DNA from 3 places in the Metabacillus elymi genome. Region 1 is predicted to be linked to each of the others. Evidence: riboswitches for the same ligand, from Rfam matches in the RefSeq annotation. Region 1 holds a riboswitch; each other region holds the start of a gene.
What was found. Region 1 has a riboswitch for lysine ahead of dapA (4-hydroxy-tetrahydrodipicolinate synthase). Riboswitches for the same ligand answer to the same signal wherever they lie in the genome.
Positions count from the first base shown of each region.

Region 2: it holds a riboswitch for lysine, as region 1 does, so the genes downstream of both, HUW50_RS04775 (Na+/H+ antiporter NhaC family protein) here and dapA (4-hydroxy-tetrahydrodipicolinate synthase) in region 1, are expected to answer to the same signal.
Region 3: it holds a riboswitch for lysine, as region 1 does, so the genes downstream of both, HUW50_RS01950 (aspartate kinase) here and dapA (4-hydroxy-tetrahydrodipicolinate synthase) in region 1, are expected to answer to the same signal.

Region 1 covers NZ_CP055263.1:5,384,729-5,388,985, reverse strand. The annotation lists gene HUW50_RS24880 (heavy metal translocating P-type ATPase) at 1-1,229, shown strand, start outside; gene dapA (4-hydroxy-tetrahydrodipicolinate synthase) at 1,359-2,249, opposite strand; lysine riboswitch at 2,379-2,556, opposite strand; gene HUW50_RS24870 (hypothetical protein) at 2,702-3,715, opposite strand; gene HUW50_RS24865 (hypothetical protein) at 3,966-4,220, shown strand.
Region 2 covers NZ_CP055263.1:973,653-977,909, forward strand. The annotation lists gene HUW50_RS04770 (sodium-dependent transporter) at 1-345, opposite strand, end outside; gene HUW50_RS04775 (Na+/H+ antiporter NhaC family protein) at 779-2,329, opposite strand; lysine riboswitch at 2,527-2,705, opposite strand; gene yunB (sporulation protein YunB) at 2,779-3,519, opposite strand; gene HUW50_RS04785 (YunC family protein) at 3,603-3,905, opposite strand; gene HUW50_RS04790 (bifunctional metallophosphatase/5'-nucleotidase) at 3,976-4,257, opposite strand, start outside.
Region 3 covers NZ_CP055263.1:385,489-389,745, reverse strand. The annotation lists gene uvrC (excinuclease ABC subunit UvrC) at 1-1,379, shown strand, start outside; lysine riboswitch at 1,554-1,733, shown strand; gene HUW50_RS01950 (aspartate kinase) at 1,928-3,157, shown strand; gene HUW50_RS01945 (YslB family protein) at 3,219-3,710, opposite strand; gene HUW50_RS01940 (succinate dehydrogenase cytochrome b558 subunit) at 4,182-4,257, shown strand, end outside.

The sequences.
Region 1 (4,257 bases):
TTCATCTTGTTGAGGAAGCACAAGAAACGAAAACACCAACTGAATTATTTATTAATAAATTTGCGAAATACTATACGCCATTAATTATGGTGATCTCGGTTATTGTCATGGTACTTCCACCACTATTATTCAATGGTAACTGGGGAGATTGGTTTTACCAAGGCTTAGCGGTCTTAATCGTAGGCTGTCCTTGTGCATTAGTGTTATCGTCTCCGATTGCGATTGTTTCAGGTATAACAAAAAATGCTCGGAATGGAATCCTTATAAAAGGTGGGGTATTTTTAGAGCAATTAGGAAAGATTACAACGATTGCTTTTGATAAAACTGGTACGCTCACAAAAGGGGAGCCGTATGTAGAGGATCTTGTCGCGTACGATCCAACCTTTTTACAAATTGCTGCATCGATTGAGAAGTCATCATCACATCCAATTGCCAAAGCGGTTATGCGGAAAGCAGAAGGATTAGCATTAGATGAGCCTGATGAAATATCAACAGTATCTGGTAGTGGGATCATTGCAAAAATGAAGGGTATTACTTATTATTTAGGCAATGAAGCACATGTAAACCATCTTAATATAACAGAAAAAGTCAAACAAGATCTTATAGCCTTTAAAGAGTCAGGTATGACTTTAGTCATCTTAGCAAATGAAATGGACGTTCTCGGCATCATGGGAATCTCTGATCAAATTCGTGAAGAAAGTGCAGCTGTTATTGCGAATCTTCATAGTGCAGGGATTAATAATACGATTATGTTAACTGGTGATCATGAAAAGACAGCAGATAAAGTAGCGAAAAAGGTAGGTCTAACATCATATTTCGCTAGTCTATTACCAGATGAAAAAGTTGCAAAAATAAAAGAACTCTCAAAAAATGAAAAGGTTGCGATGGTTGGTGATGGAATAAATGATGCACCAGCACTAGCTACCGCTGATCTTGGAATTGCAATGGGGAAAGGGACAGATAGTGCAATTGAAACAGCTGATATCGTTTTGATGCAAGATCATCTTGGTAAGTTACCATCAGCGATTCGATCTGCTAAAAAAGTTAATTCAATTATTAAATTAAATATTACATTAGCGCTTGTGTTAAAACTGATTGCATTACTATTAACGATTCCAGGGCTATTAACACTTTGGATTGCGATCTTATCAGATATGGGAGCAACGATTTTAGTTACGTTAATTAGCTTAACAGTGCTTTATGAGAAAAAAGATAAAGCTACGATGTAAAAAACTTATAAAAAGCCAACATGAGGAGAAATCTTACTCATCATGTTGGCTTTTTTCTATGCATTAGAATCTGTAAATGCATGGTATATTTTGAAACTTAGATGAATGAGCGAAAATCAAAAGAGCCATTCATCGTGGAACTTCTACTAGGTTACTAGTTTGTAGGGTAGCTTGAAGTGCTCTTTCTTCTTCATTGTTTAATGGGATCAGTGGTAAACGAACACCACCAACAGATATTCCTCTCATATTTAACGCTGCTTTTACTGGTGTTGGGTTTGGTGCAGCAAACATTGCTTTCATTATAGGAAGAAGGTTGCGATGTAAGGTAGCAGCTTCAGTGACATCACCATTTTTAAATTGATTAATCATATCTTGCATTTCATTACCAATGATGTGTGATGATACTGAGATTATTCCCGTTCCACCAATAGCTAAAAGCGGTAATGTTAGGGCATCATCTCCACTGTACACTGAAAAATCATTAGGTGTTTTGCTAATGATCTCTGCCATTGCATCTAAGTCACCACTTGCTTCCTTAATTGAAACAATATTATCTAGTTGTGAGAGACGAACAATGGTCTCTACAGACATGTTAACACTACTTCGACCTGGAATATTATAAAGCATTACTGGCAATGATGTTGTTTCGGCAATCGCTTTAAAGTGTTGATACATTCCTTCTTGTGATGGCTTGTTATAGTATGGAGTAACAAGCATAATTCCATCGACACCTGCTTCTTCAGCAAGACTAGTTAAGCTAATAGAAGCTTTCGTGTTATTTGATCCTGTTCCAGCGATGACAGGAACTCTACCATTAACAATCTGTACAACAAATTTAAATAAATCTACTTTCTCTTCTGTCGTTAAAGTAGGAGACTCACCAGTTGTCCCATTTATAACTAATCCATCCGAACCATTAGCTATTAAATAATTCACTAAATTTTCTGTTGCGTTAAAATCAACCTCACCATTATGATCAAACGGGGTAATCATTGCTGTTAAAACTTGGCCGTAATTCATAACTTCACACCCTTTATATAGTTTTTGTAAATTTAGAGGTGGTCAGGGCCATTCATAGTAAACGCAAAAAAGCAACAACGAGGGATTCGCTGATGCTTAGAAACAATATGTATCAAAAATCGTTCCCGTGCGAAAGATAGCCCTCCATATAGTTCCCTATATGACAGTCCTGCATTTATTCAATAGCAGAACCAGCTTCAAGAACATGAGATTCTATCCACTTCGGCAAATTCCCCTTTCCACAATGATCATAGGACCTCATTCTCCTCATATTGTGTACTAATGTCTTTGCGCCTCTATCCTCACTCCAAATTTATTGAAGTAAGAAAATATTTTTAGTTGACTGTAATATAACAGAAGATTCGATCTTTTGCAAGGATAATTCCGAAAGTTTTTTTCGGAATTGATTTTTCCCTATTAATATAGTAAGTATTACCGCGGATTTCTAAAAATTACATATTTAATTCTAAGGTAATCTCCTCAGTTTCAAATCCAATAGATGTTGATAAATCAACTACATCTAGGTTGGCTGTAACGTAATCGTAATTAGAAAAAATGTCTTGATCAATTTGATCTAATGAAAAATCTATACGTTCTTTGTTTTTATCTGTTGTAATCTCGTAAAGTTCAAAGTGCTCACTAGTATCATCGTTAGTTTCAAAATTATGAAATGTAAGATTTAACCGATATGCTACATTTGGTTTTTCAGTAATGGCGTATGAAGCCTTAGTGTCATTCCATTCTGTTAACCTTGGAGATTCGAGTAGACGATCTTCGTCAATTTCTATTCCACTTTCCTCTTCAAGAAATGAACGCAGCTCACGATTTTCTAGCACATTTGGAAACTGTTGGTTTTCATGATCAGTTCTTAGGTAGAAGGCTTCATTATTAAAAACATCAACTGCTTCAACCTCATTTGTTGCCCCATACAATAACACATAATCATCTGCAAAAATTTCCTGTGGGTAATATGCATGATTATTTTCTTCGTAATTCCAAAAAGCATCCCAGCGTACTTCAGACACATCGATCCCACGTACCGATAACCATTCAGAGAAGGGGAGATGGTGGGATGGAAAATAATGATACGCAAAATGATGACCATATTCATGTGAAAGTGTCTCCTGATATGCTGAAGGTTCTGTGTACTTATCACCTTGATATAACGTAATCGTACTTGTAAGAGCATGATAACTCCCTTTTGTTAACGAAGATGATAGAGGACCACCATTTATTTTTACTTCTTTTAAGAGTTTAATTTCTTCTCCATGCTTATTTTTTATAAGTGTCTTATACAAATCTATTAGTTTTGTCTTATCCCACTCATTTGAATTACTAACAAACTGAATTCCTTCAGGAGATTGATAGGAAGCAATGTATTTCCCATTTACATCATTTGAATTAAAACTGACAAGAAAGGGGAAAGTTAATACTAATATAATAAAATATTGTCGTATTTTCAGCATACATGTCACATCCTTGTTATTATTTTAACATGTATTAGTTTTAAGGTAATTGGTATCATTTGTTTATAATAGAAGGGATTAATAGAGTTAAAGAAACGATGGTAATTAGTAGAAGGGATTATTTGTTGTGATTTTATTTGAAAAAATTGTCAACAAATAATTTTTAAAAAATAGTTTTCAAACAGTGACTTATAGTGTATTATATAAATAATCAGAAAATACAGAAAACTAAATTGTGAGGTGCTTTTAAATGAAATTTGTTAACATTCCTATTGAAAATCGTCTTGATACAAATCCTTTTGTTCACTACTTACAAGAGGGGGATCTTTATCACAAATCAGAAAATGAACTCATTTTAAAGCATTTACACGAATTGCCACAGGACTTTATGGAAATGACATTATTTGATATAGATGGATATGGATGTGTATATAGTTTTTCACATATAACTGACCTTGAAGTTGGTGAGATTGAAACGAAAGTTGCAGTCTTTAAAAAGATATAGCATGAATAGAACAGGCGTGAGTTTACTCACGCCTGTT
Region 2 (4,257 bases), 1.4 Mb from region 1:
TGAAAAAATAGAATAGGATGATGCCCAAGCGATGATAACTGGGTAATAACAAGAAATAACAAATGATATAGCTAATTGCCACCAACCAAGCCATTCTTTCCCTTTGCTTAATTTTGCAAATGTCATCGGAGCAGAACTGCGATATTTATGTCCTAATGTAAACTCCATAACTAGTAATGGGATACCAGCAGTTAATAAAGCAAATAAATATGGTAGGAAGAACGCTCCTCCTCCATTTTCATAGGCTGTTGCTGGGAAACGCCAAATATTACCTAAACCAACTGCAGAACCAACGGCTGCTAGAATAAAGCCTGCCCTTGTCCCCCACTGTGGACGATTTTCCATCAAAATTTCCCCCTTTTCAAATAGCACCTTTAAATATGGAAACAATTTGAAATTATATAATTTTCTGATTATTTACTATAATCTATACATAGTATAAATGGACTTTATTCCTATGTCTATAAAAAAATATCAAAAAAATCATTTTAATATAATATATTCAGAACTTTCCAATTTTCATAAACAAAATATGGATATATCATATTTAAATAATATTTTTAATTTCAATTTTAACTTTTTCTTTGGTTTATTACCTTATTAAAGAAACTACTTATTAGGAATAGCTACATAATATTTTTCACTTTTTAAACATCCATATCAAATAGTAATATTAATATATCTTCCCTCAGCATACAAAACTATTATTTAATAGTATAATTTGGTAATTATTAGAAAAAAAGAGATATAGGCTTGAGCCTATACCCTTTTCATTTGTTTATGCAGCTTTCGTTCTTTTGGAAAAAAAGAAAATAAAACCGATTAACAACAGAATCACAACAGCCAAACCTGCTATACCATTCCCTGTTACACCTAAAACAAGGTAGCCAATTGTGGCAAAACCACCACCAATTAAAGCATATGGCAGCTGTGTCATGACATGGTCAATATGATGACTTCCTGCTCCTGTTGATGAAAGAATTGTGGTATCAGAAATTGGTGAGCAATGATCCCCTAACACTGATCCTGCAAGTACAGCAGCCATTGCTGGTAATAACATATTAATATCTGTTGCAGCTGTGATTTCGGCTGCAATTGGTAGCATGATGCCAAATGTACCCCAAGATGTACCAGTAGCAAATGCCATAAATCCACCTAAAAGGAAAAGAATAACCGGCAGGTAGGCGACATTCATATTCGATTTCTCGACTAAACTAGCTAAGTATTCCCCTGTTTCTAATTGACCAATTAAATCTACAATTACCCAAGCAAACATAAGAATATAAATAGCAGGTAGCATTGATTTTATGCCTTCTTTTACAGCTAACGGAAAATAGCTAGCCTTAATGCCCCTAATAAAAAATAATAAAATTGTTACAGCTAGACCAAATAGTCCACCATATAAAAGCGAAGCAGATACATCTGTGTTTTCAAAAATAGTAAAGATCGTTGCTCCTGTTTTGTCTTCAATCGTTGTGTAGCCGGTAATAAGCATAGATGCTACTGTACCCACAATTAAAGCAAGAATTGGCCATACAAGATTCCCGATCGTACCTTTGTCACTTGTTGGTAGATCCTCTTTTACATCACCTAGAGATTCTTTAGCTGGATCAACAACTTGTCCAGTTTTAATCGCACGCTCTTCATGTACCTTCATACTTCCTAAATTTATGTTGAAATAGGCAACGGCAAAAACGAGAACCAATGCAGCAAAAACGTAATAATTCATTGGAACCATTGTCATGAACGCACCTAAAGGAGTAAATTCAGTGACACCATGTGTCGCAAAAATTGTAGCAAGCATGGCAATAATATAAGCTCCCCAACTTGAGATTGGTGAAATAACGCATACTGGTGCAGAGGTGGAATCAATGATATATGCTAGCTTTGCACGAGAAACCTTTTGGCGATCAGTAATCGGACGACTCACTTGACCAACCGCAAGAGCATTAAAATAATCATCGATAAAGATTAACATCCCTAATAATGCTGCGGTAAATTGAGCACCAGCACGTGTTTTCACACGCTTTTCTGCCCATTCACCAAAGGCTCTGCTTCCACCTGAAATAGAAATTAGAGCTGTGACGACACCTAAAATAAGTAAGAAAAATAAGATGTACACATTCCAAGTATTAAGCTCACCATCTGAAATGAAAATAGCCTTAACCGCTTCAAAAATAGTAACTCCAGTCTTAACGATTGAGAAATTTGTGATTAATAATGCTGCTGAAAGAATTCCTACTCCGAGGGAAAGTAATACTCTTCTCGTTAATATAACCATTAAGATGGCTAAAAGAGGAGGAATAATTGAATAAATAGTGCCTGACATGTTGTGTTAAGCCTCCCTAGATTATTAATAGTTTGGAAGGTTCTATTGACGATGCAAGGATAAAATTAGCTATTAGTAAATAACTAATTTTCAACGTCCTTTCTGTGTATTTTGTAAAAAAATGCACACAAAAAGAGCAATGATAGAAAATAACTATCATTACTCTTTCTAGGAATAATGTTATGTTATCCTCCATCCCGATCAGTAGCCCTCCATTATAGAAAACTCTATAATGACAGTATTACCCTTGTTCAAAGTAATACCAGCAAATGAATCATGACTTATTCATTTACTTCGGCGAAAAGCCCTTTGCAATATGGTCATTGGTGTCATTCTCACATATTGTACTAATGTTTTTCGCTCCTCTACCTCATCTTGAGATAAGGTGGTTAGGTCAATATTTGATTTTCAACATTTTATAGTTTAACAAAGTATAGACTAAGTAGCAACTATGGTTTTTTTGGTAATTCTATTGAGTGATCAGCATCTTCACTGCCACTTCCATTATAATATTGTGGCACGTCTCCTTGTTCAGTCTGGATAATAACTGGAATTGTATTTTCTGCTTTTACCACCTCTGTAGCAAATGGAATAACAACCTGTACACTCACTTCAACATAAATTACGATTTCATGTTTTGCATTATTAATCCCATATTCCTCTGTCGTACTTTTAATATCTGTAAAAACATCACCTATTAAATAATATTCTATTGGAATACCGGGACCAAGTGTACTTAAAATTGCATTATCTGTTATTTTACCTAATGGTATCTCATAAATAATTCCAGTATCTCTTGCTTGTTCAGGGGTTATATCATGGAAATTATTTCTTTCAATCTCACCAAGCTTCTTAGTTACATTGTCAGTTACCCTTTTTTTGGCTGCAGTTACTGCTCGTTGATTAAAGCTAAAGGAATTGATGTTCCCCTCATTATCCTTATCAATAATCACTAAATCCTGTTGTTCCTCTTTAGTAAGGATCTCCTCTTCAACTGCGTCATGAATAATTGTTGTTGCTACTTTATTTGCCTCTAACCTTGCGATTTTCATCATTGTTGACTCAATCTGAACATTAACTATCCAAAAACTTGTTGCTGTTAAAATTATAAAAATAACCAAAGTTAGTAATAACACATAGCGAAAAGGCAAAGGCCCTCTACGCGGACGACGACCGCGGAACTTAGCCAAAAAAATCCCTCCTTTACAAGCTATGTTTATGCATGTAAAGAGGGATGTAAGCATCATTTTTTATCATTTTTACATTCTAAGATTCATGCCATCTTCAGTAAGGCATCTTTTCCTTTTGTGCCAACAACAATCCCAAGCTTCTCAGCCTCATATGTGACAGATTCTAATGGCGCCTCAAGTAATTGGTCAATTGTTCTAACACCGACTGCTCTACCTGCAATAATACCTCTATCTTTTAACTTTTCGTTTAATAAAGCGACATCTAACGCACCACACATAATATACCCTTTGTCGTTGGTGACTGCCATAAAGTTCGTTTTAGGTAAAGCAACTGTGATTGCTGTAAATTGTATTCCTTCAATGACAATTGGAGTCATGGTAACCATCACTATCTACACTCCCTTCTTACTATATCTTTATGAGCAAGTAAAGGATACGTGTAGATTGTTCGCCTATTTAAGATGGTGTATTTTCACCTAACTTCCAAGCTAAAAGGTCCCTTAATAGTTCTGGCATATAAAAGATTTTTTTCTCCGCGTGACTTATTTCAGGATATAATGGTCCAAGGGAAAACATATCAACTGTAGCAACAGAATAAACTCTGTGAGGATCAATAGGCTTACCATGGACTAACACATCTGTAACATGATGTTTACCATCTGAAAGTACCTCAGATATTACCTCAATCCCGTCGAATACCATTCTCCCCATTACTTTCCCTCTAAAACCTAAACCTTT
Region 3 (4,257 bases), 760 kb from region 1:
TTCTATCTGCTCGTGAAACAATTAAGCTTTTAGATCGATTATATCCGCTTAGAAAATGCTCCACATTACCTGATCGGGTATGTCTTTATTATCACATGGGACAATGCTTAGCTCCATGTGTAAATGATGTATCAGTCGAAACGAATCGTCATATAGTAGAGGAGATTTCAAAGTTTTTAAATGGTGGATATAAAAAGATAAAAGAAGAACTATCTGATAGAATGATGAAAGCCTCAGAGGAATTAGAATTTGAGCGTGCAAAAGAATTTCGAGATCAGATTCTCCATATTGAAGCTACGATGGAAAAGCAAAAAATGACATTAAATGATCATGTAGATCGTGACGTATTTGGCTATGCATATGATAAAGGGTGGATGTGTGTACAAGTCTTTTTTATTCGCCAAGGAAAGCTTATCGAAAGAGATGTATCAATGTTCCCAATATACGATAGCCCTGAACAGGAATTCTTAACGTTTTTAGGGCAATTTTATTCAAAAGCAAATCATTTTGTACCAAAGGAAATTTTATTACCTGATAGCATTGAATTTGATTTAGTTGAAAAGCTATTAGACGTGACTACTCTTCAACCTAAACGCGGCAAAAAGAAGGATTTAATTTTATTAGCTCATAAAAACGCAAAAATCGCTTTAAATGAAAAATTTTCTTTAATCGAAAGGGATGAAGAAAGAACAATTAAAGCTGTTGAAAATCTTGGAGATAAGCTTGGGATTCAAACTCCACTTCGTATAGAAGCCTTTGATAACTCAAATATCCAGGGGACAGACCCTGTATCTGCAATGGTTGTGTTCGAAGATGGAAAACCTGCAAAAAAACATTATCGTAAATATAAAATTAAAAGTGTTCAAGGTCCCGATGACTATGAATCGATGAGAGAAGTTGTGAGAAGACGTTATAGTCGTGTTCTGAAGGATGATCTTCCTTTACCGGATTTAGTAATCATTGATGGAGGGAAAGGACATTTAGCTGCTGCACAAGATGTATTGGAAAATGAATTAGCATTAGATATTCCTGTTGCAGGTCTTGTAAAGGATGATAAACATCGGACCTCTGAACTAATAATCGGTTCCCCTCCTGCATTTATCCAACTTGAGAGAAATAGTCAGGAATTTTATCTTTTACAAAGAATTCAGGATGAGGTCCATCGTTTTGCAATTACCTTCCATCGTCAATTGAGAGGTAAAAATGCACTCCAATCGATCTTAGATGATATTCCTGGTGTTGGTGCTCAAAGAAAGAAATCACTTCTTAAGCACTTCGGATCGTTAAAGAAGATGAAGGAAGCTAGTGTAGAACAATTTAAAGAAGCTGGTATGCCTGAAAATATTGCCAAGCTAATCTTTGATCATTTAAAAGATTAGACACTGTTAATTTTAAAGCGCATATTCTCATTTTGGTGTTTACTGATCGAGTAACCGTGAGGCAATAAATCACCCTATATGTAGCTTATTGATAGTATTAAATAAGCCGCTTGCGCTTTTCTTAAAAGTTTGGTAAACTTTTAAATAATTTCATATTTGATCGTTAGTTTGTTAAATGATGGTAGAGGTGCGAATTTTAAGAGTAGCCTGTTTGAGGAGTATGGTCTCCAATGATAACTGGTGAAAGGAATGTTCGCCGAAGTGAGTAAAGCACCATTTGCTTTAGTTGCTGGTTTTACATTTAAGAGATGTAAAATTGTCAAGAAATCTATTTCTTGGAGAGCTATCTCATTGTAAGAAACGAAGTTTTTTTTCGTTTAGTAAGCAATGGGATGTTTTTCGTCTCATTGCTTTTTTATTTGCAGTCGAAGCTATCCAATCAGTACTAAACATTCTTGCATAGCACAAATGTTACTAATTGAATAGTTGCTCTAACCTTCTAGCAAACAGGGTTCGATCATGAAAATTAACAGAAGGGTGAGATTAATTTGGGTATTATCGTTCAAAAATTTGGTGGTACATCAGTTGGTACTGTTGAAAGAATCTTAAATGTAGCAAACCGTGTCATTCAAGAAAAAGAAAACGGGAATCAATTAGTTGTCGTTGTGTCAGCAATGGGGAAGTCAACCGATCAGCTTGTTGGTCTTGCAGGGCAAATTACTGAGAGACCTAGTAAGCGGGAAATGGATATGCTTCTTACAACCGGTGAACAAGTGACAATATCATTGTTAGCAATGGCATTACAGGAAAAGGGACACGATGCTATTTCATTTACTGGTTGGCAAGCAGGAATTCAAACAGAAGCAAGACATGGCAATGCCAGAATTACAAATATAAACCCTGACGCGATAAAGAAAGAATTATGTGCTGGGAAAATTGTCATTGTTGCAGGCTTTCAGGGCTTTTCAGACGTCCAACAAATAACAACTCTTGGCAGAGGTGGTTCAGATACGACAGCAGTTGCTCTTGCAGCCGCCTTAAATGCTGATAAATGTGATATTTATACAGATGTAACAGGTGTATATACAACAGATCCAAGATATGTAAAAGGTGCTCGTAAGCTAGAAGCAATTTCATATGATGAAATGTTAGAGCTAGCTAATTTAGGAGCGGGTGTTCTACATCCAAGAGCAGTCGAATTTGCGAAGAATTACAGCATTCCATTAGAAGTTCGTTCGAGCATGGAAAATGAACGTGGTACGATCATTGAGGAGGAAACAAACATGGAGCAAAACTTAGTTGTGAGAGGGATTGCATTTGAAGATCAGGTAACAAGAGTCTCAGTTTTAGGGCTAAGAAATGAATTGACGACACTTTCTACTATTTTCTCAACTTTAGCTAAGCAGGGCTTAAATGTCGATATTATCATTCAAAGTACAACAAGTGACAATAAAACGTCGATCTCATTTTCTGTTAAAACAGGTGATCTTGAGGATACAATTTCAATCCTTGAGCAACATAAGTCTGTATTGAATTATGAAAAAATTGAATTTGAATCTGGTCTAGCAAAAGTATCAATTGTTGGTTCTGGTATGGTGTCAAACCCAGGTGTTGCTGCAGAAATGTTCGAAGTATTAGCTAACGAAGGAATCGAAATTAAAATGGTTAGCACATCTGAAATAAAAGTTTCAACAGTATTGTCAGCCGAGGATATGGTGACAGCGGTTGATATTCTTCACAGTGCATTTGAACTTTCTAAAGAAGTTGCTAAGGTATAAAAATAAAAAAGAAAGAGGGTGACTAAATGTTTTTTGAGACATTGAGTCACCCTCTGTAGTTTTAACCTTTACGAGCGCTGCGTTTCCCTATAGAAGGTTCTTCTAATATTTGGTCTTTTTGGTCCCATTGTGCTGTAAAAACCACTTTATTAGAACGTTTTTTTACTTGTTCGTATGTTTCGGTAATGTACTTGTTCATCGATTGTAGCTGTTCTGCAATAAAACCAGCTTCTAACTGAAATGTACATTCATTTGTCTTTTTTAATCTGATAGCAATGAGCTCTCCACCTAGCTCGAATTCCATCTCATTCTTTTTGTTCTGTAGTAAAGTGAGATTTCCCCATCCAGCAGCTTCAAAAAATGCGGATATTTCTTCGATTGATTGAACAGGATATCTACGAGCTAATCCTTTTCCAGCCCAATACAGCATTTGAGGATGATCAGACCCGAGTATATCTGGGAGCAAGACCTCTCTAAGTATTTCTAGTCCGAATGCTGGTGCTTGGATATCCTTTAATTCTTCGATATTAACGAGTACTAATTGTTTGTTCACGGAATTCCCCTCTTTCTATGGTTTATTATATAACAAGTAGTGTAGTGAAAAACATGTAATATTAAGTAAAAGAAGGTTGAAATTTTATTAATAGTAGGGGAACTTATGTTTTTAAATTTAATATTTATTAATAATGATAGTTAAATAAAAAAGGTAACGTTGTTGAATTTACACTATATTGATAAAATAAAATTAAAGGAAAGTAGGATTTGTCGAAAAATTAAAATTTATGAACACGTTTTCTTGACGCTCATACGTTATGGGAGTAAAATGTATTTGTTACATTTTATCTTTTGTAAGGTGGCAGAATTTGATTTTTGTCTACCTTTTAATGCCCATTATGTTTTACATACAATCAATGGTGACCACTATTGATTAAAGTTTAACTTTATCAGGAAAAGATAATTAGGTGAAAAATGAAAAAGTTGAGTTAAAAACTGGGCGCAATATTGAAACTAGGGGGTAAGTTTAATGGCTGGAAACAGAGAGTTTGTGAATCGTAGACTGCACTCATTATTAGGGGTAATTCCTGTAGGCCTCTTTTTAA